DNA from 2 places in the Plantibacter sp. VKM Ac-2876 genome. Region 2 is predicted to be linked to the other one. Evidence: predicted binding sites of a transcription regulator. Region 2 holds the regulator's gene; the other holds the start of a gene.
What was found. The regulator HrcA, encoded in region 2, represses chaperone genes, less so after heat shock. The targets are predictions, from matches to a motif close to TTNGCACTCGNNNNNNNCGAGTGCNAA.
Positions count from the first base shown of each region.

Region 1: groES (co-chaperone GroES) is a predicted target of HrcA. The motif match lies at 7,640-7,666, and genes of this name have one in related genera.

Region 1 is NZ_JADKSI010000002.1:1,185,600-1,195,690, forward strand. Features, by position in the region: gene ITJ62_RS11985 (branched-chain amino acid ABC transporter permease) at 1-174, shown strand, start outside; gene ITJ62_RS11990 (branched-chain amino acid ABC transporter permease) at 185-1,165, shown strand; gene ITJ62_RS11995 (ABC transporter ATP-binding protein) at 1,155-2,126, shown strand; gene ITJ62_RS12000 (ABC transporter ATP-binding protein) at 2,123-2,899, shown strand; gene ITJ62_RS12005 (hypothetical protein) at 3,378-4,322, shown strand; gene ITJ62_RS12010 (ABC transporter substrate-binding protein) at 4,668-5,945, opposite strand; gene rarD (EamA family transporter RarD) at 6,133-7,071, opposite strand; gene groES (co-chaperone GroES) at 7,267-7,563, opposite strand; gene ITJ62_RS12025 (class I SAM-dependent methyltransferase) at 7,722-8,927, shown strand; gene ITJ62_RS12030 (DUF4190 domain-containing protein) at 8,966-9,742, opposite strand; gene tsaD (tRNA (adenosine(37)-N6)-threonylcarbamoyltransferase complex transferase subunit TsaD) at 9,837-10,091, opposite strand, start outside.
Region 2 is NZ_JADKSI010000002.1:521,311-531,401, forward strand. Features, by position in the region: gene ybeY (rRNA maturation RNase YbeY) at 1-321, opposite strand, end outside; gene ITJ62_RS08810 (PhoH family protein) at 318-1,331, opposite strand; gene ITJ62_RS08815 (HIT domain-containing protein) at 1,408-1,761, opposite strand; gene ITJ62_RS08820 (16S rRNA (uracil(1498)-N(3))-methyltransferase) at 1,812-2,549, opposite strand; gene dnaJ (molecular chaperone DnaJ) at 2,551-3,672, opposite strand; gene hrcA (heat-inducible transcriptional repressor HrcA) at 3,727-4,749, opposite strand; gene ITJ62_RS18990 (DUF4870 domain-containing protein) at 4,966-5,523, shown strand; gene hemW (radical SAM family heme chaperone HemW) at 5,593-6,819, opposite strand; gene ITJ62_RS08845 (DUF1990 family protein) at 6,830-7,474, opposite strand; gene lepA (translation elongation factor 4) at 7,471-9,321, opposite strand; gene rpsT (30S ribosomal protein S20) at 9,541-9,801, shown strand; gene holA (DNA polymerase III subunit delta) at 9,980-10,091, opposite strand, start outside.

The sequences.
Region 1 (10,091 bases), 660 kb from region 2:
CTCGGAACCGCCTTCGGCGCCATGGTCGGCGCCCTCATCATCGGCATCCTCGTCGAGGTCTCGACGCTCTGGATCCCGTCTGACATCAAGTACGTCGGCGCCCTCGTGGTGCTCATCGCGGTGCTCCTCGTGAGACCGCAGGGCATCCTCGGACGTCGCGAGAGAATCGGTTAGGGGCACGCGCATGGACTGGGGAAGCATTCTCTCGAACACGCTCGCTTGGGTCATCAGCCCGGAGACGATCGCGTACGCGCTCGCAGCACTCGGCTTGGCCGTGCACTTCGGCTACGGCGGTCTGTTGAACTTCGGTATGGCGGGGTTCATGGCGCTCGGCGCCTACGGTTACGCCATCTCGATCCTGAGCTTCAACCTCCCGTGGTGGGCGGGCATCATCGTCGGCTGTCTGGCCTCGGTGGTCTTCGCCTTCATCCTCGGCATCCCGACCCTGCGACTGCGGGCGGACTATCTGGCCATCGTCACCATCGCGGCGGCCGAGATCGTCCGACTCCTCTTCACCACGCAGGTCTTCGACGAGTTCACGAACTCGGCCGACGGACTCGGCAACTACCACGAGGGCTTCCGGGCCGCGAACCCGATCCCGCCGGGCACCTACGGCTTCGGGCCCTGGGAGCTCAACGCGAACCAGTGGTGGGTCCGGATCTTCGGCATCCTGCTGCTCGCCGTCGCCGCCCTCCTCGTGTTCCTCCTCATGCGCAGCCCCTGGGGCCGTGTGCTGAAGGGCATCCGTGAGGACGAGGACGCAGTGCGGGCGCTCGGCAAGAACGTGTTCGCCTACAAGATGCAGGCGCTCGTCGTCGGTGGCGTGTTCGGTGCGCTCGGCGGGGTGGTGCTGGCGCTCCCCTCCGCGGTCGTGCCCAGCGTGTACGTCACGAGTCTCACCTTCTTCATCTGGACGATCCTCCTGCTCGGTGGAGCCGCGACGGTCTTCGGGCCGTTGCTCGGCTCGGTGATCTTCTGGGTGATCATGGCGTTCCTCTCGAACGTCCTCCCGGCGCTCGTGAAGGCGGACGTCCTGCCCTTCATGAGCTCGACGCAGGCGTCGACGCTCCGCTACGTGCTGGTCGGTGTCGCGCTCATGCTGATCGTCATCTTCAGGCCGCAAGGCATCCTCGGAAACAAGAAGGAGCTGACCTTTGTCAAGTAACAGCTCACCCACCTCGCGACCGGTCAAGACCACCGGCCTCCACGTCGGCGAGATCGTCCCGGGCGTCAAGAAGGTCGACCCGATCCTCATCGCGGACCAGGTCACCCGGACCTTCGGCGGCCTACAGGCGGTGAACGTGGAGCACCTGGAGGTGCCCCGCAACGCGATCACCGCCCTCATCGGCCCGAACGGTGCCGGTAAGACCACGCTGTTCAACCTGCTGACCGGCTTCGACAAGCCGAACACCGGGACGTGGAACTTCGACGGCAAGAGCCTCGGCGGCGTCCCGGCGTTCAAGGTCGCCCGCATGGGCCAGGTCCGGACCTTCCAGTTGACGAAGGCGCTCGGCCTGCTCACCGTGCTCGAGAACATGAAGCTCGGCGCGACCGGCCAGACCGGCGAGGGCATCTTCTCCAGCCTGGTGAAGCCGCTCTGGCGCAAGCAGGAGGAGGACCTCGAGGTCAAGGCGATGGACCTCCTGCGCCGCTTCAAGCTCGACACCAAGCGTGACGACTACGCGGCCAGCCTGTCCGGTGGGCAGCGGAAGCTCCTCGAGATGGCGCGGGCGCTCATGAGCGATCCGAAGCTCGTCATGCTCGACGAGCCGATGGCCGGCGTCAACCCGGCGCTCACGCAGTCCCTGCTCGACCACATCCTGGCGTTGAAGGACGAGGGCATGACCGTGCTGTTCGTCGAGCACGACATGCAGATGGTCCGGCACATCGCCGACTGGGTGGTCGTCATGGCCGAAGGTCGTGTCGTCGCCGAAGGTCCGCCGGACACCGTCATGGAGGACCCCGCCGTCATCGACGCCTACCTCGGGAGCCACCAGGACGTCGACCTCGGGGTCGTGACCGGCAGGATCGCCGGAGAGGACAGCGCTGCAGCCGAGGAGCTGCTCGCCGAGATCGAGGATGAACGGCTCGCGGCTGGTGCCGAGCCCGAGGAGGAGCGGAAATGAGCGACGTGAAGGGTGCGCCGGTCGGCGGCACCGCGGTCAAGACCGCCGAGATGGTCGTGGAGGTCACCGATCTGACCGCCGGGTACCTCCCCGGCGTGAACATCCTGAACAGTGCCAACCTGACCGCCCGGAAGGGCGAGCTCATCGGCATCATCGGACCGAATGGTGCGGGGAAGTCGACGCTGCTGAAGGCGATCTTCGGACAGGTGAAGGTGCGCAGCGGACAGGTGCTGCTGAACGGCGAGGACATCACGGGGCTCCGGGCGAACAAGCTCGTGGCCCGCGGCGTCGGGTTCGTCCCGCAGACGAACAACGTGTTCCCGAGCCTCACCATCGAGGACAACCTCAAGATGGGGCTGTTCCAGAAGCCGAAGCAGTACAACGAGCGCCTCGAGTTCGTCACCGGGATCTTCAGCGAACTCGGCAAGCGGCTCAAGCAGCGCGCCGGTTCGCTGTCGGGTGGTGAGCGCCAGATGGTCGCGATGTCGCGGGCCCTCATGATGGATCCGCACGTGCTGCTCCTCGACGAGCCGTCCGCGGGATTGTCGCCGGTGCGCCAGGACGACGCGTTCATCCGGGTCTCGGACATCAACAAGGCCGGCGTCACCACGATCATGGTGGAGCAGAACGCACGTCGCTGTCTGCAGATCTGCGACCGCGGGTACGTGCTCGACCAGGGTCGTGACGCCTACACCGGGACGGGCCGCGAGCTCCTCTCGGATGACAAGGTGATCGGCCTCTACCTGGGCACGCTCGGCCAGGACGAGGACTGATCAGGGCGTTCCCCACTCGCGGGTCGGCGGGTACTTCGGTACCCTCGAACATGCTCGTCCCGGCCGCGTGCCGAGCGACGGGCCAGAAGCCACCGGATCCCGACCGGTGAACGAACCACAACTCCTCCCTCCCCCGAGGGGCACCGTCGTACCAAGACGGCCTCCTGAGACGGGGACGGAGGAGTTGTGCATTCTCCCTCCCCCCTTTCGCCAGCGCGGTGCGCTGACGCGAGCGCGGTCCTGGCGCGTGAGCGCGGGTCTCCGGAGGTGCGCGCTCACGCGCTGGACCCGCGCTCGCGCCGAGTCATCACCACTGCGGCACAGCGACCCGCGCTGAGGCCGACGACCAGCGCCGGCGTCAGCGCACCGCGCTGGGCACTACTCCACCCTCGCTCCACCGCAGGCTGGATGGGAGCAGTTCTCCACATCGCTTCCACGACACGAGGTGCTGGCGGAGGCGAACGGGCACGGTGAGGCGATGGAATCCTTCGATCTCAACCTGCTCCTCCGCCCGAACGGTCTCCTGCTCGTCCGCGACGCACGTCAGGTCGGTGCAGAGCGCCTGGTGAGCGCCGCCCATCGCGACGGCGACCTGGTGCGTCTGCGGAAGGGCATCTACGTCCCTGAATCGACATGGAGGTCGCTGTCCCCCGATGACCGCTACCGCGTCCGGATCGATGCGGCGGCCGTCGCGCTCCGGAAGGACGCACTGTTCAGCCACTACTCGGCAGCGCGGTTGTGGGGACTCCCGATCGTGGGTCCGTGGCCTCCCGAGGTGCACACGCTGACGAGCGGTGATCGCGGAGGGCGTTCGGCACCCGGCATCATCCGTCACACGACGCAGGGCTCCGTCGCCCGACGGATGCGGCACGGGCTCGCGGTCACGGACCCGGCTCGGACCGTCGTCGATCTCGCTCGGATCGCCCGCCTCGAGGACGCCGTCGCGGTCGCCGACGCTGCCCTCCGGCTCAAGCTCACGGACGAGACGGCGCTCCGCTCGCTCGCACGAGACCTGCCGGGCCGTCGGGGAGGACGGCAGGTGCGCTTTGCGATCGAATTCGCGGACCCCCTCGCCGCGAACGGTGGTGAATCGAAGATGCGGGTCGTGATCGCGCAGCTCGGTTTCGCCCTGCCGGTGCTCCAGCAGGCGTTCTCCGACGCGGATGGACCGGTCGGTGTGGTCGATGCGGTCTGGCCGGACGAGCGCATCATCCTCGAACTCGACGGCCGGCAGAAGTATGTGCGGGAGGAGTTCACGCAGGGACGGGACGTGGCCGACATCGTCCTGGCGGAGAAGCATCGGGAGGACCGGCTGCGCGCGCTCGGCTACACCGTCGTCCGCGCCACCTGGGAGGACCTCGTCCATCCGAGTCGGCTCGCCGCGAAGCTCGAGCGCGCGGGGCTGCAACGCGCGTTCCGTTGACCCGGCGCCCAACTGGTCGCTGTCAGCGCGGTGCGCCGGCGTGACCGCACCGCACCCTCTGTCAGCGCGGTTCGCTGGCAGGAGCCCCTCACGTCGCCAGCGCGGTGCGCCGGCGTGAGCGCGCCCCGCTGTGCCGCATGGGCTCGGAATCGGCGTGAGCGCGCGGTAGGCGCGTGGGCGCGGGTCTCCGGAGACCCGCGCCCACGCGCTGGACCCGCGCTCGCGTCAGCGCACCGCGCTGGCGTCACCACACACGAGGGACCACACAGGGCGGCGGGGTGCGTCGGGGGCCGGGCACGACGAAGGCCCCGGATCGCTCCGGGGCCTCGTCAGTCGCGTGGGCGACTAGTTGGTGCGGGTGTACTTGTTGTCGTCACCGTACTCGTAGATACCGATGGTCGCCTCGGTCGGGTCACCGTTCTCGTCGAACGTGATCGGACCGGAGTTGCCGTCGTAGTCGATCTTCTTGCCGTCGGCGATGGCCTTCGCGCCCTCTTCGAAGGTGGTCACCTTCTCGCCCTTGTCCTTACCACCGGACACGGACTGGAGCTGGGCCGCCATGTCGGCGCCCTCGGTCGAACCGGCCTGCAGCGCCGCGAGGGCGAGCAGGATGACGGCGTCGTAGGATTCAGCCGCGTAGCTGTAGTCCTTCAGCGGCTCGCCACCCTCGTCCTTCACGAACGCCTGGAGGCGGTCGGTGAAGTCACCGAGCTTCGCGGTGTCGAGACCGGGCAGCGTGCCCTTGGCGCCCGTCAGGGTGCCCGGAGCGAAGTCCGCGCTGTAGTCGGCGAGGTTGCCGTCGACGAAGTAGAGCTTGTCCGACGGGAAGCCGGCGAGACCGGGGACGATCGTCTTGGTCTCCTCGAACGCGATGATCGCGATCGCGTCGGGGTTCTCCGCCTTGACCGCGCTGATCTGCGCGTCGAACGAGGTGTCACCGGTGTTGTACGACTGCTCGGCGACCACTTCACCGCCGGCGCTCTCGAATGCCTCCTTGGTGAACTTCGCGAGGCCGGTGCCGTACGAGTCGTTCAGGTAGATGATGCCGAGGGTGGCGTTGCCGTCCTCCGCGATCAGGTTCCCGAGGACCTCGCCCTGCAGCACGTCGGACGGCGCCGTCCGCCAGTAGAGACCGTTGTCGTCCCACGTCGTGAAGTCCGCGGAGGTGTTCGCCGGGGAGAACTGGATGACGCCTGCGCCGGTGACTTCGTCGATGAAGAGCTTCGACACACCCGAGGACGCTGCACCGATGATGGCCGTGACGCCCTCGGAGAGCAGACGGGGGACCTCGGTCGCGTACGCCTTGTTGTCGGAGTCACCCGAGTCGCCGAGCGTCAGGTCGATCTTGATGCCGAGGTCGGCGTCGTTGACCTCCTTGACCGCGAGACCGACACCGGCCTCCTCGGGCGGGCCGAGGAACGCGAGGTTACCGGTCTGCGGCAACGCCGTGCCGAGCTTCAGGGTCAGGTCGCCAGCAGGCTTGCTGCTGCTGCCGCTGTCGCCGCTACCACTCGAGGCGCAACCGCTCAGAACCAGCGCGCTGGCTCCGATCAGTGCGATACCACCGAGAACGATGGAACGTGGGCGGGAGCGAGCGGCCGTGGCCTTCGAAAAGACGCTCATGGTACTCCTTGCTTGTCAGAAGAGTGGCAGCTCCAGGGGCTGCCGTTGAGTCAAGTTATCCGCTGCACGTGCGCTGGACAATGTCGTTGACGTTACAAGCGTGTAACACGACCAAATCGTTACCTCAGGAGGGCCTGTTTCGCGCTTTTCCTGCAGTGGTCGCGCGATCAGCGCTGGAATCCGCTGTTCAGACCCTCGTCGAGCGGCGCCGTTCGGCCCCGGCGGCCCGACGACCCCGGGTGGAGGCGACGAGCATGTCGACGGTGAGGATCGCGAGCGCCAGCCACACGAGACCGAAGCCCAACCAGCGCTCCGGCGGCATCGCCTCGTGCAGGACCGCGACACCGACGACGAACTGGATGATCGGTGCGAAGTACTGGATGAACCCCATCCAGGTGAGCGGGAGGCGGCGGGCCGCCGCCGCGAACAGCAGGAGCGGGACGGCGGTGATGACGCCGGCGCCGACGAGCAGCAGGGCGTGCCCGACGCCCGCGGTGCCGATGGTCAGCCCACCGGTCACGCCGACCGCGATGAGCTGGGCGATCGCGACCGGCATCAGCCACACGGTCTCGAGCGTCAACCCGGACACAGCGTCGACCGACCCACCCACGAGTTTCTTGATGTACCCGTAGAGGCCGAATGAGAAGGCCAAGATGAGGGCGATCCAGGGGACGCTGCCGTGCCCGATCGCGAGGACGAGGACCGCGATCACGCTCACGACCACCGCGGCCCACTGGGCCGGACGCAGCCGCTCGTGGAGGAAGAAGACGCCGAGGAAGACGGTCACGATCGGGTTGATGAAGTACCCGAGCGACGCCTCGACCACCTGCCCGTTGAGCGCACCGTAGACGTACGTCTGCCAGTTGACGTAGATGAGCGCCCCGGCGAGACCCATGGTCAGGACGATGCGGCGCTGGCGGAGGATGCCGAACAGCCGACGCCAGGAACGGGTCGCCAGGATGAGGACGGCGCAGAAGACGAGGGAGAACAGGATCCGCCACGCCACCACCTCGAAGGCCCCGGCCGGTGCGAGGGCGATGAAGTAGAGCGGGAGCGCTCCCCAGAGACAGTAGGCGGCGACCGCCGAGAGCAGTCCGGACCGGCTCCCCTGCTGGGGCACGGCCACGCTCGCACGTCGGTCGTCTCCCCCGTCGACGGTGACGGGGCGGATGTCGACGTCGGCTGGATCGCTGGGGTTCTGCACTGGTCCAGGCTAGACCCGCGACTCCCCGCGACACCCTCCGGAAACGGACACAGCCCGAACGGCGAATGCCATTCGGGCTGTTGAGCGGCCTGAGCCGCCGGATCCGTGCGCTGGTGACTAGCGGACGACGACTGCGAGGACGTCGCGCGCGGACAGGACGAGGTAGTCCTCACCGGCGTACTTGACCTCGGTGCCACCGTACTTGGAGTAGATCACCTTGTCGCCGACGGCGACGTCGAGCGGGACGCGGTTGCCGTTGTCGTCGATGCGACCGGGTCCGACCGCCACGACCTCGCCCTCCTGGGGCTTCTCCTTGGCGGTGTCGGGGATGACCAGACCGGAAGCGGTGGTCTGCTCTGCCTCGACCTGCTTGATGACGATGCGATCCTCGAGCGGCTTGATGGAGACCGACACGGTTGACCTCTTTCTTGAAACGAAGACGTGGTTAGCACTCACACTGCGAGAGTGCTGATTCCAGTGTAGGCATCTTCTGGCACTCATGCAATGCGAGTGCCAATCAGCGGCTGCTACCGTTGCCGGATGCATCCAGCTCCGCCCGAGGCCCGCTGACCATGGACCGTTCGGAACTCGTCGAACTCCTCACGGCCGACGGCCTCAGGCTCCTCGACTCCCTCCCGCCCTACCCGACGAAGGACGAGGCCGTCCGTCTGGTCGGGCGCCTGCGCAAGGAGGGCCACTCCCCTGAGCTGGTCGCGGCGGTCCTCACGCAGTCGCGGCTCAGGCAGAAGGCCGTCGGGAAGTTCGGTCCGTTCGCCGGCCGCATGCTGTTCACCGAGGCCGGGCTCGAGCAGGCCACGCGCCTTCCCGTCGCCGCGCTGCACGCCGGGCGGTTCGCCCGGGCCGGCCTCACGCGCATCGCCGACCTCGGCAGCGGCATCGGCGCCGACTCGATGGCCATGGCCTCGCTCGACCTGGAGGTCACGGCGGTCGACATCGACGAGGTCACCGCGGCCATCGCCAGCTACAACCTCGCTCCGTTCCCCACGGCGACCGTGCGGAACGCCGCCGCCGAGGACGTCTCCCTCGACGACTTCGACGCGGTCTGGTTCGATCCCGCGCGGCGCACCGCAGGACACGCCGACACCGCGCGGCTGTCGAGTGCCGCCGACTACACCCCGTCCCTCGACCTGGTCTTCGGTGCGGCGACCCGCCTTCCCACAGGCGTCAAGCTCGGGCCCGGATTCGACCGCTCCCTCATCCCCGACGACGCCGAGGCGCAGTGGGTGTCGGTCGACGGACAGCTCGTCGAGATGGCGCTCTGGTTCGGCTCGCTGGCCCGTCCGGATGTCCGACGGTCCGCGCTCCTCCTCGCGGACGGCGTCCACCACGAGTTGCATGCCGAGGCTGACGCCGACGACGCCCCAGTGCGGGAGCTCGGCGACTACGTGCACGAACCCGACGGATCCGTGATCCGGGCCCGACTCATCGGCGACCTCGCCATCCGGTTGGAGGCCGGCATGCTCGGCCAGGGCATCGCCTACCTGACCTCCGACACGGCGACGAGCTCGCCGTTCGCCACGACCTTCCGGGTGCTCGAACGGCTGCCGATGGACGAGAAGGTCCTCAAGCGCACGATGCGTGATCGCGGGATCGGCGTGCTCGAGATCAAGAAACGCGGCGTCGACGTCGACCCCGCGGCATTCCGGAAGCGCCTCGCGCTCAAGGGCGACGGCTCGGCCACGATCATCCTCACGAGGATCGCCGGCAAGCACAGTGCGCTGCTCGTCGAACGGGTGAAGCCGGCCGCCGACGCCTGACCCGACGGCGTCCGCCGGGCCGCAGCGCCTGTGGAGGATCAGGTCGAGACGTAGCCGATGATCACGACGACGCTGTAGACGAGCCAGCCGACCGAGCAGGCGAGGCCGACGAACCCGGTCACGAGGCCGGTGAGGGCGCGACCTCGGCCCTGCGGCTCGCGACGCCTGGCTCCGAACCCGAGCACGATCGCGGCGATCGACAGGGGGAAGCCCCAACCGACGAAGACCGACACGACGAGCCCGACGACACCGGTGATGAGCGACCAGGTGCTCCGCGAGGTCCCGGTCGACGCGGCAGGGGTCTGCGTCTGCGACTGCTGGTACGCGGCGTAGCCACCCTGGCTCGGCGCCTGGTAGACGGCCGTCGGCACCGTCTGGAGATAGGTCGCGTGATCGCCCTGCCAACCCGCCGGAGGCGCCGAGGGGGACGCCCCCTGCTGGGCAGGGCGCGTCGGCGGCGTGACGGGCGCGCCGGCGCCGCGCTGCCAGTCCGTGGGCGGCGGGGAGGCCTGACCCTGAGGCTGGTACGGCTGTTGGGGCTGAGGCTGGTACGGCTGCTGCTGGCCCTGCGGCCCGACGCCGGCCTGCTGGGAGGGCTGTGGCGGCTGGTACGGCGACCAGGGCTGCTGGGCCTGGGGCTGGGGCTGTGGCTGCTGGGGCTGGGGCTGCTGGGCCTGGGGCTGGTGCGGAGGCTGCTGCCCCCACGGCTGCTGCGGCTGCCCGTTCGGCTGCTCGGCCTGCCGCGGGCGCGACTGCCCGTCCACCGCACCGTCCTGGTGCTGAGGTCGTCCGTCGGGGTGCTCGTGCTGATCCATCGCCGCTCCTTCGATCCGTGACCGGGTACCGGCCCATCCTATGCGCCGACGTCCGCGCACCAGGTCGACGGCCGGGAGACGGCTCGTCGAGCGGTCAGTGCACCTGGATCTCGGTGACCGGCAGGGTCGAGTCGGCGCCGAAGTCGAGCGAGGACGGCTCGTGTCCGGCGGAGATGAGCTGCGCGGCGAGCGCGGCGATCATCGCACCGTTGTCGGTGCACAGCTGCAACGGCGGGATGCGGAGTTCGATCCCGGCCGAGGCGGTGCGTTCGGCCGCCACCTCACGGAGCCGCGCGTTCGCGATGACGCCGCCCCCCAGCAGCAGGCGGGGCACGCCGAGCTCGGTGCA
Region 2 (10,091 bases):
CATCGTCGAGTGCTTCGCGGCGGCCGCCTGCGTCTCGGCGACCTGCGGGCAGAGCACGATGTCACCGAGCAGCCCGGGCGGCGTCGGGTTCTCCTCGGTCCCGGGACGGAGCTCGTCCATCGGGAAGCTCAGGACGTCGGTCGGTCCCGGCTCGTCCATCCACTGGACGTGCAACTGCTCCATGGCGCCCTCGTCGACCAGGACGATGGCGAGCTCGGCATCGGGGCTCACGTGCATCGCGTCGAGCGCGAACGACGCCAGGGCGAGGATGCGCGATTCGTCGACGGCGACGCCGGACTCGTTGTTGATCTCGATGGTCATGAGCGTCCTCGCTTCGGCTGGTGGTCTCTGGCTGCGCCGCGACGCTCGGCACGGTTGGCGAACTCGGCGGCCTGCTCGCGCTCGAACCGCTGCGCCTGTCGGACGGCGTCGTACTCGCCGTAGGCGTCGACGATCCGACCGACGAGGGTGTGGCGGACGACGTCCTCGCTCGTGAGGTGGGCGAAGTGGATGTCGTCGACGTCCTTGAGCACGCGGGTGACGAGCCGCAAGCCGGACGCACCGGTCGGCAGGTCGATCTGGGTGACGTCGCCGGTCACGACGATCTTGGACCCGAACCCGAGCCGGGTGAGGAACATCTTCATCTGCTCGGGCGTGGTGTTCTGCGCCTCGTCGAGGACGATGAACGAGTCGTTGAGCGTCCGGCCGCGCATGTAGGCGAGCGGAGCGACCTCGATCGTGCCGGCCGCGAGCAGCTTCGGGACGATCTCCGGGTCCATCATCTCGTTGAGCGCGTCGTAGAGCGGGCGCAGGTACGGGTCGATCTTGTCCGTCAGTGTGCCCGGGAGGTACCCGAGTCGCTCGCCGGCCTCGACGGCCGGGCGCGTCAGGATGATCCGGTTGACCTCCTTGCGCTGCAAGGCCTGCACCGCCTTCGCCATCGCGAGATACGTCTTGCCGGTACCGGCCGGGCCGATACCGAACACGATCGTGTTCTCGTCGATCGCGTCGACGTACGCCCGCTGCCCGACGGTCTTCGCCTTGATCGTCTTGCCACGCGAGGTGAGGATGACCTGCCCGAGCACCTCCGACGGGGAGGCCGAGCCGTCCTGCCCGAGCATACGGGCGGAGGTGCTGACCTCCGCCGGCCCCGGGTCGTGTCCTTCTCGGACCATGGTGATGAGTTCCTCTACGAGTCGTCTGGCGGCGTCGGCCTGCGGCGCCGGGCCGGTGATGGTGATCTCATTGCCGCGCACGTGCACCGAGACACCAGGGTGTTCGCGCTCGACGGTCGTCAGGAGTCGGTCCTGTGGGCCGAGGAGACGGACCATGGCGAGCCCGTCCACCAGGAGGACGTGCTCGACCTCCTCCGTCCGCGCAGCGGCGGGTCGGTCTGGGTTCGAGGACTCAGGCTCCGCCAAGGGTGCCCTCCTGCAGGGAACCGCCGAGGACATGCGCGTGCACGTGGAAGACCGTCTGCCCGGCGGACTCGCCGGTGTTGAAGACGAGTCGGAACTCGCCACCGGTGTGCTCCTTCGCGAGCGACGACGCCACCTCGACCATCTCGGCGAGCAAGGAGGGGTCACCAGCGGCCAGCTCCACGACGTCGCGGTACTCGGCGGTCTTCGGGACGACGAGGAGGTGCACGGGCGCCTGCGGTGCGATGTCGGCGAACGCGATCACCCGATCGGTCTCGGCGAGGAGGGTCGTCGGGATCTCCCCCGACACGATGCGGCTGAATACCGACGGTGCTTCACTCATGTCCACCAGTCTAAGGTTCGTGGCGGCCTCATGCGCGGGCTGGTGGATCGTCACCACCGACCGAGCAGCACGTTGAGCGCGGCGATCGCCGCCGGTCCCGCCGTCGAGGTGCGCAGGACGCCCGAGCCGATCCGGACCTCGATCGCGCCGGCCGCTTCGAGCCGCTCCCGCTCCGTCGGCGAGATACCGCCCTCCGGACCGACGACGAGGACGAGTTCCTCGGCGAGCAGTGCCGACGGGTCGAGCTCCGAGAGCGCGAGTGCCGCACTCGGTTCGAGCACGAGGACGGTCCGGCCGGCGACGATCGTGGCGAGACCACGGGTGTCGACGACCTCGGCCACCTCGGGCACCCGGGCGCGGATCGACTGCTTCGACGCCTCGCGCACGATGAGCTGCCAGCGCGCACGGCCCTTGACCGCTTTGTCGCCCTGCCATCTCGAGATGCTGCGCTCGGCGCCCCACGGGACGATCCGGTCGACACCCAGCTCGGTCGCCGCCTGGATGGCGAGTTCGTCGCGATCGCCCTTGGCCAGCGCCTGCACGAGGACGAGCCCAGGACGGTTCTCCGGGTGCACCACGACCGATTCGACGCGGATCTCCAACTCGCCCGGCTCGCTGCGCACGACCGGTCCGGTCGCGATCAGGCCCCGGCCGTTGCCGATCGAGGTGGTCTCGCCGACCCGCAACCTGCTCACGGCGACGGCGTGCTTCGCCTCGGGCCCGCGGAGGGTCACCGAGTCGCCGACACCGGTCGATTCGAGATCCTCACGGAGGTACAGCGAACTCATTTCAACCGACGCCGTGGAAGCGGTCGCGGATCTTCGCGAACAGGCCCTGCTGGAACTGCGCGAGCGCCGGAGCACCCTGGCGTCGTCCCGAGGCGAAGCTCTTGATCAGTTCGCGTTCCCGGTGGTCGAGCTTCGTCGGGGTGACGACCTGGACGCCGATCTTGAGGTCGCCCCGGCTGTTCCCGCGGAGGCGGGTGACGCCGCGGTCCTTGACCGTGATGACCTCCGAGCTCTGCACGCCCGGCCGCAGCTCGACCTCGACATCGCCGTCGAGCGCGTGGACGGTGACCTGGCGGCCGAGGATGGCGTCGGTCATCGGGACTTCGAGCGTGCACAACAGGTCGTCGCCGTCGCGGCTGAAGACGTCGTGGTGCTTGACCTTCATCTCGAGGTAGAGGTCGCCGTTCGGGCCGCCGGCCGGGCCGACCTCGCCGCTCCCCGGCATCTGCAGACGCAGACCGGTGTCGACGCCGGCCGGGATGTCGACCGAGACGGTGCGGCGGGCACGGAGCCGGCCCTGACCCTGGCACGTGACGCACGGGGTCGCGATGATCGTGCCGTAGCCGCGGCAGGTGCCGCAGGGCGCCGAGGTCATGACGTTGCCGAGCAGCGAGCGGACGGCCCGCTGGATCGAGCCGGTGCCGTGACAGATGTCGCAGGTCACCGGTGAGGTGCCGGGCTGGCAGCAGGAGCCGTTGCAGGTGCTGCAGAGCACGGCGGTGTCGACCTCGAGGTCGCGGTGGGTGCCGAAGATGACCTCGTCGAGGTCGAGCTCGACGCGCAACAGGGCGTCTTCGCCGCGTGCGCGACGGGACTTGGGTCCGCGCTGCTGGCCGCCCCCGCCGAAGAAGGTGTCGAAGATGTCGCCGAAGCCGCCGAACCCGGCGTCGCCGCCACCGAACCCACCCGCCTGCGGACCGAGGTCGTACTGCTGGCGCTGCTTGGGGTCGCTCAGCACGTCGTAGGCGTGCGTGACCTCCTTGAACCGTTCCGAGGCGTCGGAACCCGGGTTCACGTCGGGGTGCAGTTCGCGTGCGAGGCGGCGGTACGCCTTCTTGATCTCTTCGGGCGTCGCCTCCTTGGCGACACCGAGTGCTGCGTAGTGGTCGGGGTAGTCAGCCACTGAGGGCCTTTCGTTCGAGGTGCGGAAGGTGTTGGGGGACGCGACGAGGATGCGTCACTCGGCGTCGAGGATGCGCGAGAGGTACCTGGCGACGGCGCGGACCGCAGCCATGTTGCTCGCGTAGTCCATTCTCGTGGGGCCGAGGACGCCGAGCCGGGCGATTTCGCCACCAGAGGAACGGTAGTTCCCGGCGAGGACACTCGTGGTCTCGAGGCCGAACGACGCGTTCTCCCGCCCGATGCTGGCGACCACGCTGTCGCGCTCGGACTCCATCTCGCCGAAGAGCCGGAGCAGCACGACCTGCTGCTCGATGGCGTCCAGGACCGGATAGATGCTGCCGGGGAAGTCGTCTTCGGTGCGGGCGAGGTTGGCGGCACCGGCCATGACGAGGCGGTCCTGGCGCTGCGCCGAGAGCTGTTCGCGCACCGCGTCGACGATGCGGACGGCCGCCGCGCGGTCGAGGTCGGCGATGTCGGCGGGGACGTCGCCGATCGCGTCGTGGGCGTCGAGGAGTGGACGGCCCGCGACCGCCTCGTTGCACAGCGAGCGGAGCCGCGAGATGAGGTCGTCGTCGACGGGGCTCTCCGTCTCGATGAGCCGCTGCTCGACGCGACCGTTGTCGAGGATGATGACCGCGAGCACACGGTTCGGGGTGACGCTCACCAACTCGAGGTGGCGGACGCGTGCCCGGGAGAACATCGGGTACTGAACGAGCGCGACCTGGTTCGTCAACTGTGAGAGCAGCCGCACCGTGCGGTGCAGGACCTCGTCGAGGTCGCCGGACGCGCCGAGGAAGGTCTCGATCGCCGTCCGTTGGGCGTTGTTCAGCGGACGGCGGTCGGCCAGGTGGTCGACGAACATCCGGTAGCCCTTGTCGGTCGGCACCCGGCCGGAGGAGGTGTGCGGGGCGGCGATGAGCTCTTCGTCCTCGAGCTGCGCCATGTCGTTGCGGATGGTGGCTGCGGAGACCCCGAAGGAGTGGCGGTCGACGATCGTCTTGGACCCGACGGGCTCACGCGAGGCGACGTAGTCCTGCACGATGACCCGGAGCACTTCGAGACCGCGATCCGACACCATCTCGATCTCCTCCCGTCATCCACCTCGGAGCACCGACCATCAGCACTCGAAGACCCTGACTGCCAATCATATCGTGGCCTCCGCCCAGCCGTCCCTTGCGCGGCCCCGTGCCGCGGGAATACCGTTGGCCGCAGGCGTGGGTCCCTGATGAGCGACACCTGGTGCGATACGCTCAGCTGGACCAATTGAATATCACTCTCCGTGAAAGGTGCGAAGATGTCCGATCCGAACGCTCAGCCGCCCGTCGACCCAGCGAAGGGCGGGCCGGTTCCGCCTGCAGGAGACGGCGCGACGCCCCCTCCCGCAGCTCCGCAGCAGCCGCCCGCAGGCGCCTACCCGCCCCCGCCCGCCGGTGGCTACGCGCCGCCGCCTCCCGCTGCCGGCTCCTACCCGCCGCCGCCCGCAGGCGCCCCGCAGTACCAGCAGCCGTACGCCGCCGCTCAGCCCATGAGCCCGTCGGATGAGAAGCTCTGGTCGACGCTCATCCACATCGGTGGGATCTTCTTCGGATTCATCCCGCCGCTGATCGGCTACCTGGTCCTCAAGGACCGCGGCCCGTTCATCAAGGCGCACACGCTCACCGCCCTGAACTTCCAGCTGACGATGCTGATCGCGCTCGTGGTCGGCTCGATCCTGACGATCGTCGTGGTGGGTCTGTTCATCATCATCGCCGTGTACGTCGTCGTGATCGTGTTCAGCATCATCGCCGCGATCAAGGCGAACAAGGGCGAGCTGTACAGCTACCCGCTCACGATCCAGTTCATCAAGGCCTGATCCGTCGAGTCGCACGAGAACAGCCCCGTCCGGTCCGCCGGGCGGGGCTGTTCTACGCCTCGGGCAGGGTCAGTCGCCGACCAGACGGCGGACGACCGCGTCGGCGAGGAGCCGTCCGCGGCGCGTGAGCTCCAGCCGTCCGAGCAGGGCCTGCCGTGCGTCGATCAGTTCCTCGGCGATGAGCCCGGCGACCGCCGTGCGAGCCTCGGGGGCGAGCGTCCGGATCGGGATGCCGTCCCGCGTGCGGGTGAGCAGGAGGATGCGTTCGAGTTCCCGCGTCTCGTCGTCCAGGGTCTCCCGGCCGGCGGCCGGGGACTCCCCCGCCGCGATCCGCTGCGCGTACGCCGCCGGGTGCTTGACGTTCCACCAGCGCACCCCGCCGACGTGACTGTGCGAGCCCGGGCCGACACCCCACCAGTCCTCGCCCGTCCAGTAGGAGAGGTTGTGCCGGGAGCGGTGCGTGTCGTCCGTCGCCCAGTTGCTGACCTCGTACCAACCGTAGCCGGCCTCGGTGAGGAGATCGTCGGCGAGCTCGTACATGTCGGCCTGGAGGTCCTCGTCGGGGGTCCCCACCACGCCTGAGCGGATCTGGCGCGCGAGTTTCGTTCCGGGTTCGACGATGAGCGAATAGGCCGACACGTGGTCCGGAGCGCAGGCGATCGCCGTCTCGAGTGAGACGCGCCAGTCGGCCAGGGTCTCCCCCGGCGTCCCGTAGATGAGGTCCAGGCTGACGCCGAGGCCGGCCTCGCGAGCCCACTGCACGACGAGCGGCACCCGAGCCGGATCGTGCGTGCGCTCGAGGGTGGCGAGCACGCTCGGCACCGCGGACTGCATCCCGAAGGACACCCGGGTGAATCCGGCTTCGGCGAGCGTGCGGAGGTAGGCGGCGTCGACGGAGTCGGGGTTGGCCTCGGTCGTCACTTCGGCGCCGGGCGCGAGGTCGAAGTTGTCCGTCACGCCACGGAGCATCCGGACCAGGTCGTCAGCAGGCAGGAGGGTCGGCGTGCCGCCACCGAAGAACACGGTCGAGACCGGCCGATCGGGGACGGTCGATGACGCCAGGACGGACTTGCCGAAGCGGAGTTCCGCGACCGCCTCGTCGGCGTAGTCCGATTGCTTCGCGCCGCGGAGCTCGGTCGCCGTGTAGGTGTTGAAGTCGCAGTAGCCGCACCGGACTCGGCAGAACGGCACGTGCAGGTAGACCCCGAAGTTGCGTTCGTGGGCACCGACGGCCGCCGTCTCCGGGAGGATTCCGTCGGACGGGGCCGGATCGGCGAGTGGGAGGGCGCTCGGCACGGTCCGTCGCTCAGACGCCGCGCGACGGCAGGAGTGCGCGGAGGTAGGTGTCGTTCATGGTCTTGCGGCGGCGCTTGGAGCCGACGAGCTTCGCGGCACCCTTCGTCGGGCGGAAGAACGAGCGCACGACGATCCAGACGGAGTCGTCCTCGCGCTGCTCGATCGTGAAGGACTGCTCACCGCTCTCCGGATCGCCCTCCATCGTGCCGATGGCCAGGCTCACATGACCCGGCTCCTCGGTGACGGAGATGACGCGATGCGGCCCGACGAGCGGTTCCCCGCCGACGGTGCCGGCGAAGACGACCGTCGTGCCCGGCGTGATGAACGGCGTGCCGTCCTCGGCGAAGCGCTGCTCTTGGTGCGTCTCGATGGGTTCCAGCGGCGTACCGTCCTCGGCGAAGGCGATGCCGCCGTACTGCACGCCCGTGCCGGGGTGCACCTCGGAGATCTCCACGCCACTCGAGCGGTGCAGTCCCCAGGTGAGGAGTGCGCTGCTCGCGAGGGCGAACCGCTCCTCTCCGCTCCCGAGGCGGAATTCGTCCTCCGACGGCACGTAGCCCTCCGGCGGGTACTGCATGAGGTCGGTCCGCTGGGTGGCGCCGACGGCCGCGTAGTCGACCGCTTCGTCCTCGAACGAACTGCGTCGTGCGTTCACTTCTTGTCCTTCGTCTCCACGTCCCCGGAGAGCGCTGCGATGAACGCCTCCTGAGGCACCTCGACCTTGCCGACCATCTTCATCCGCTTCTTGCCCTCCTTCTGCTTCTCGAGGAGCTTGCGCTTGCGGGTGATGTCACCGCCGTAGCACTTGGCCAGGACATCCTTGCGCATGGCACGGACCGACTCGCGGGCGATGATCCGCGCACCGATGGCGGCCTGGATCGGCACCTCGAACTGCTGGCGCGGGATGAGCTTCTTCAGGCGCTCGGTCATGAGGACACCGTAGGCGTACGCCTTCTCGCGGTGGACGATGGCGCTGAACGCGTCGACCTGGTCGCCCTGCAGGAGGATGTCGACCTTCACGAGATCCGCGGCCTGCTGGCCGGAGGGCTCGTAGTCGAGCGAGGCGTACCCCTGTGTGCGGCTCTTCAGGTGGTCGAAGAAGTCGAACACGATCTCACCGAGCGGCATCGTGTACCGCAGCTCGACGCGGTCCTCGCCGAGGTACTCCATACCGAGCAGGGCGCCGCGTCGGCTCTGGCAGAGCTCCATGATGGTGCCGACGTAGTCCTTGGGGGCGAGGATGCCCACCTTGACCATCGGCTCCGACACCTCGAGGATCTTGCCGGAGGGGAACTCGCTCGGGTTCGTGACGGTGACGACCTGCTTGTCCTCCGTCTTCACCTCGTAGGTGACCGACGGCGCGGTGGCGATGAGGTCGAGGTCGAACTCGCGCTGCAACCGCTCGGTCACGATCTCGAGGTGGAGCAGGCCGAGGAAGCCGACGCGGAACCCGAAGCCGAGGGCGACGGAGGTCTCCGGCTCGTAGTTGAGCGAAGCGTCCGAGAGCTTCAGCTTGTCGAGCGCGTCGCGGAGGATCGGGTAGTCGCTGCCGTCGATGGGGTACAGACCGGAGAAGACCATCGGCTTCGGGTCGGTGTAACCCGGGAGTGCGTCGGTCGCCGGCTTCACCGCGGTGGTGACGGTGTCGCCGACCTTCGACTGCCGGACGTCCTTCACGCCGGTGATGAGGTAGCCCACCTCACCGACGCCGAGGCCCTTCGTGGGCGTCGGCTCCGGCGAACTGACGCCGATCTCGAGGAGGTCGTGCACCGCGCGCGTCGACATCATCTGGATACGCTCACGCGGACTCAGCTGGCCGTCGATCATGCGGACGTAGGTGACGACGCCGCGATAGGTGTCGTAGACGGAGTCGAAGATCATGGCGCGCGTGGGTGCGTCCGGGTCGCCCACGGGGTTCGGGATGCGGCCGACGACGCGGTCGAGGAGGTCCTCGACACCCATACCGGTCTTGCCTGACACCCGCAGGACGTCTTCGGGCTTGCCGCCGATGAGGCTCGCGAGCTCCTTCGCGTACTTGTCGGGGTCGGCCGCGGGGAGGTCGATCTTGTTGAGCACCGGGATGATCTCGAGGTCGTTCTCGAGGGCGAGGTAGAGGTTCGCGAGTGTCTGCGCCTCGATGCCCTGTGCGGCGTCGACGAGGAGGATCGCGCCCTCGCACGCGGCGAGCGACCGCGAGACCTCGTAGGTGAAGTCGACGTGCCCGGGGGTGTCGATCATGTTGAGCGCGAAGGTCTCGCCATTGAGCGACCACGGCATGCGCACGGCCTGGCTCTTGATGGTGATGCCGCGCTCGCGCTCGATGTCCATGCGGTCGAGGTACTGCGCCCGCATGTCGCGGTCCGAGACGACGCCGGTGATCTGCAACATGCGGTCCGCCAGGGTCGACTTGCCGTGGTCGATGTGGGCGATGATGCAGAAGTTCCGGATGAACGCCGGGTCGGTCGATGCCGGCTCGAGGGCCTTCACTGCTTGGGGGCTCACGCGTTCCTCGGGGTCAGGGGTGGAATCGGGCAACCCTCATTGTCCCACGGCGGGGAGCACCCGCGCTGCGGTACCCTGGATTGCCAGAACTCAGCCCGACTGGTAATGTTGCCTGTTGGCTTGCGTGTGAGTTGAGACCACACGAGAACTCGCTTGAAGACGCCCTCTTCCGTCCGACGGCACCGAACATCATTTCCTCGAACCGAAAGTTGACCCAACGTGGCAAACATCAAGTCGCAGATCAAGCGCATCGGCACCAACAAGAAGGCCAACGAGCGCAACAAGGCCGTCAAGAGCCAGCTGAAGACCGCCATCCGCGCAACCCGTGAGGCCGTCGTCGCCGGCGACAGGGCTCAGGCTGAGTCCGCTCTCAAGCTCGCCTCGAAGAAGCTCGACAAGGCCGTGAGCAAGGGCGTCATCCACGAGAACCAGGCAGCGAACCGCAAGTCGGCCATCGCCAAGCAGGTCAACGCGCTCTAAGCGACACCAGCTGCAAGGCCCCGGCGTTCCTCGGAACGTGCGGGGCCTTTCGCGTTCCCGGGGCATTCCGTTCCCTGAGCACACAGCGGTCCCTGAGCGCACACGGGTCCCTGAGCGCACACGGGTCCCTGAGCTTGTCGAAGGGCATCCCGCCCGCCGCCACGGCCAGCTCGGCGGGCTACCGCTCCGACAGATCGACCCCGCGTGCCGCGATGACGCCGACGAGCCGCTCGAGTGCGAACACCGGGTCGCGGCTCGCGCCCTTCACGCCGGCGTCAGTCTCGGCGAGC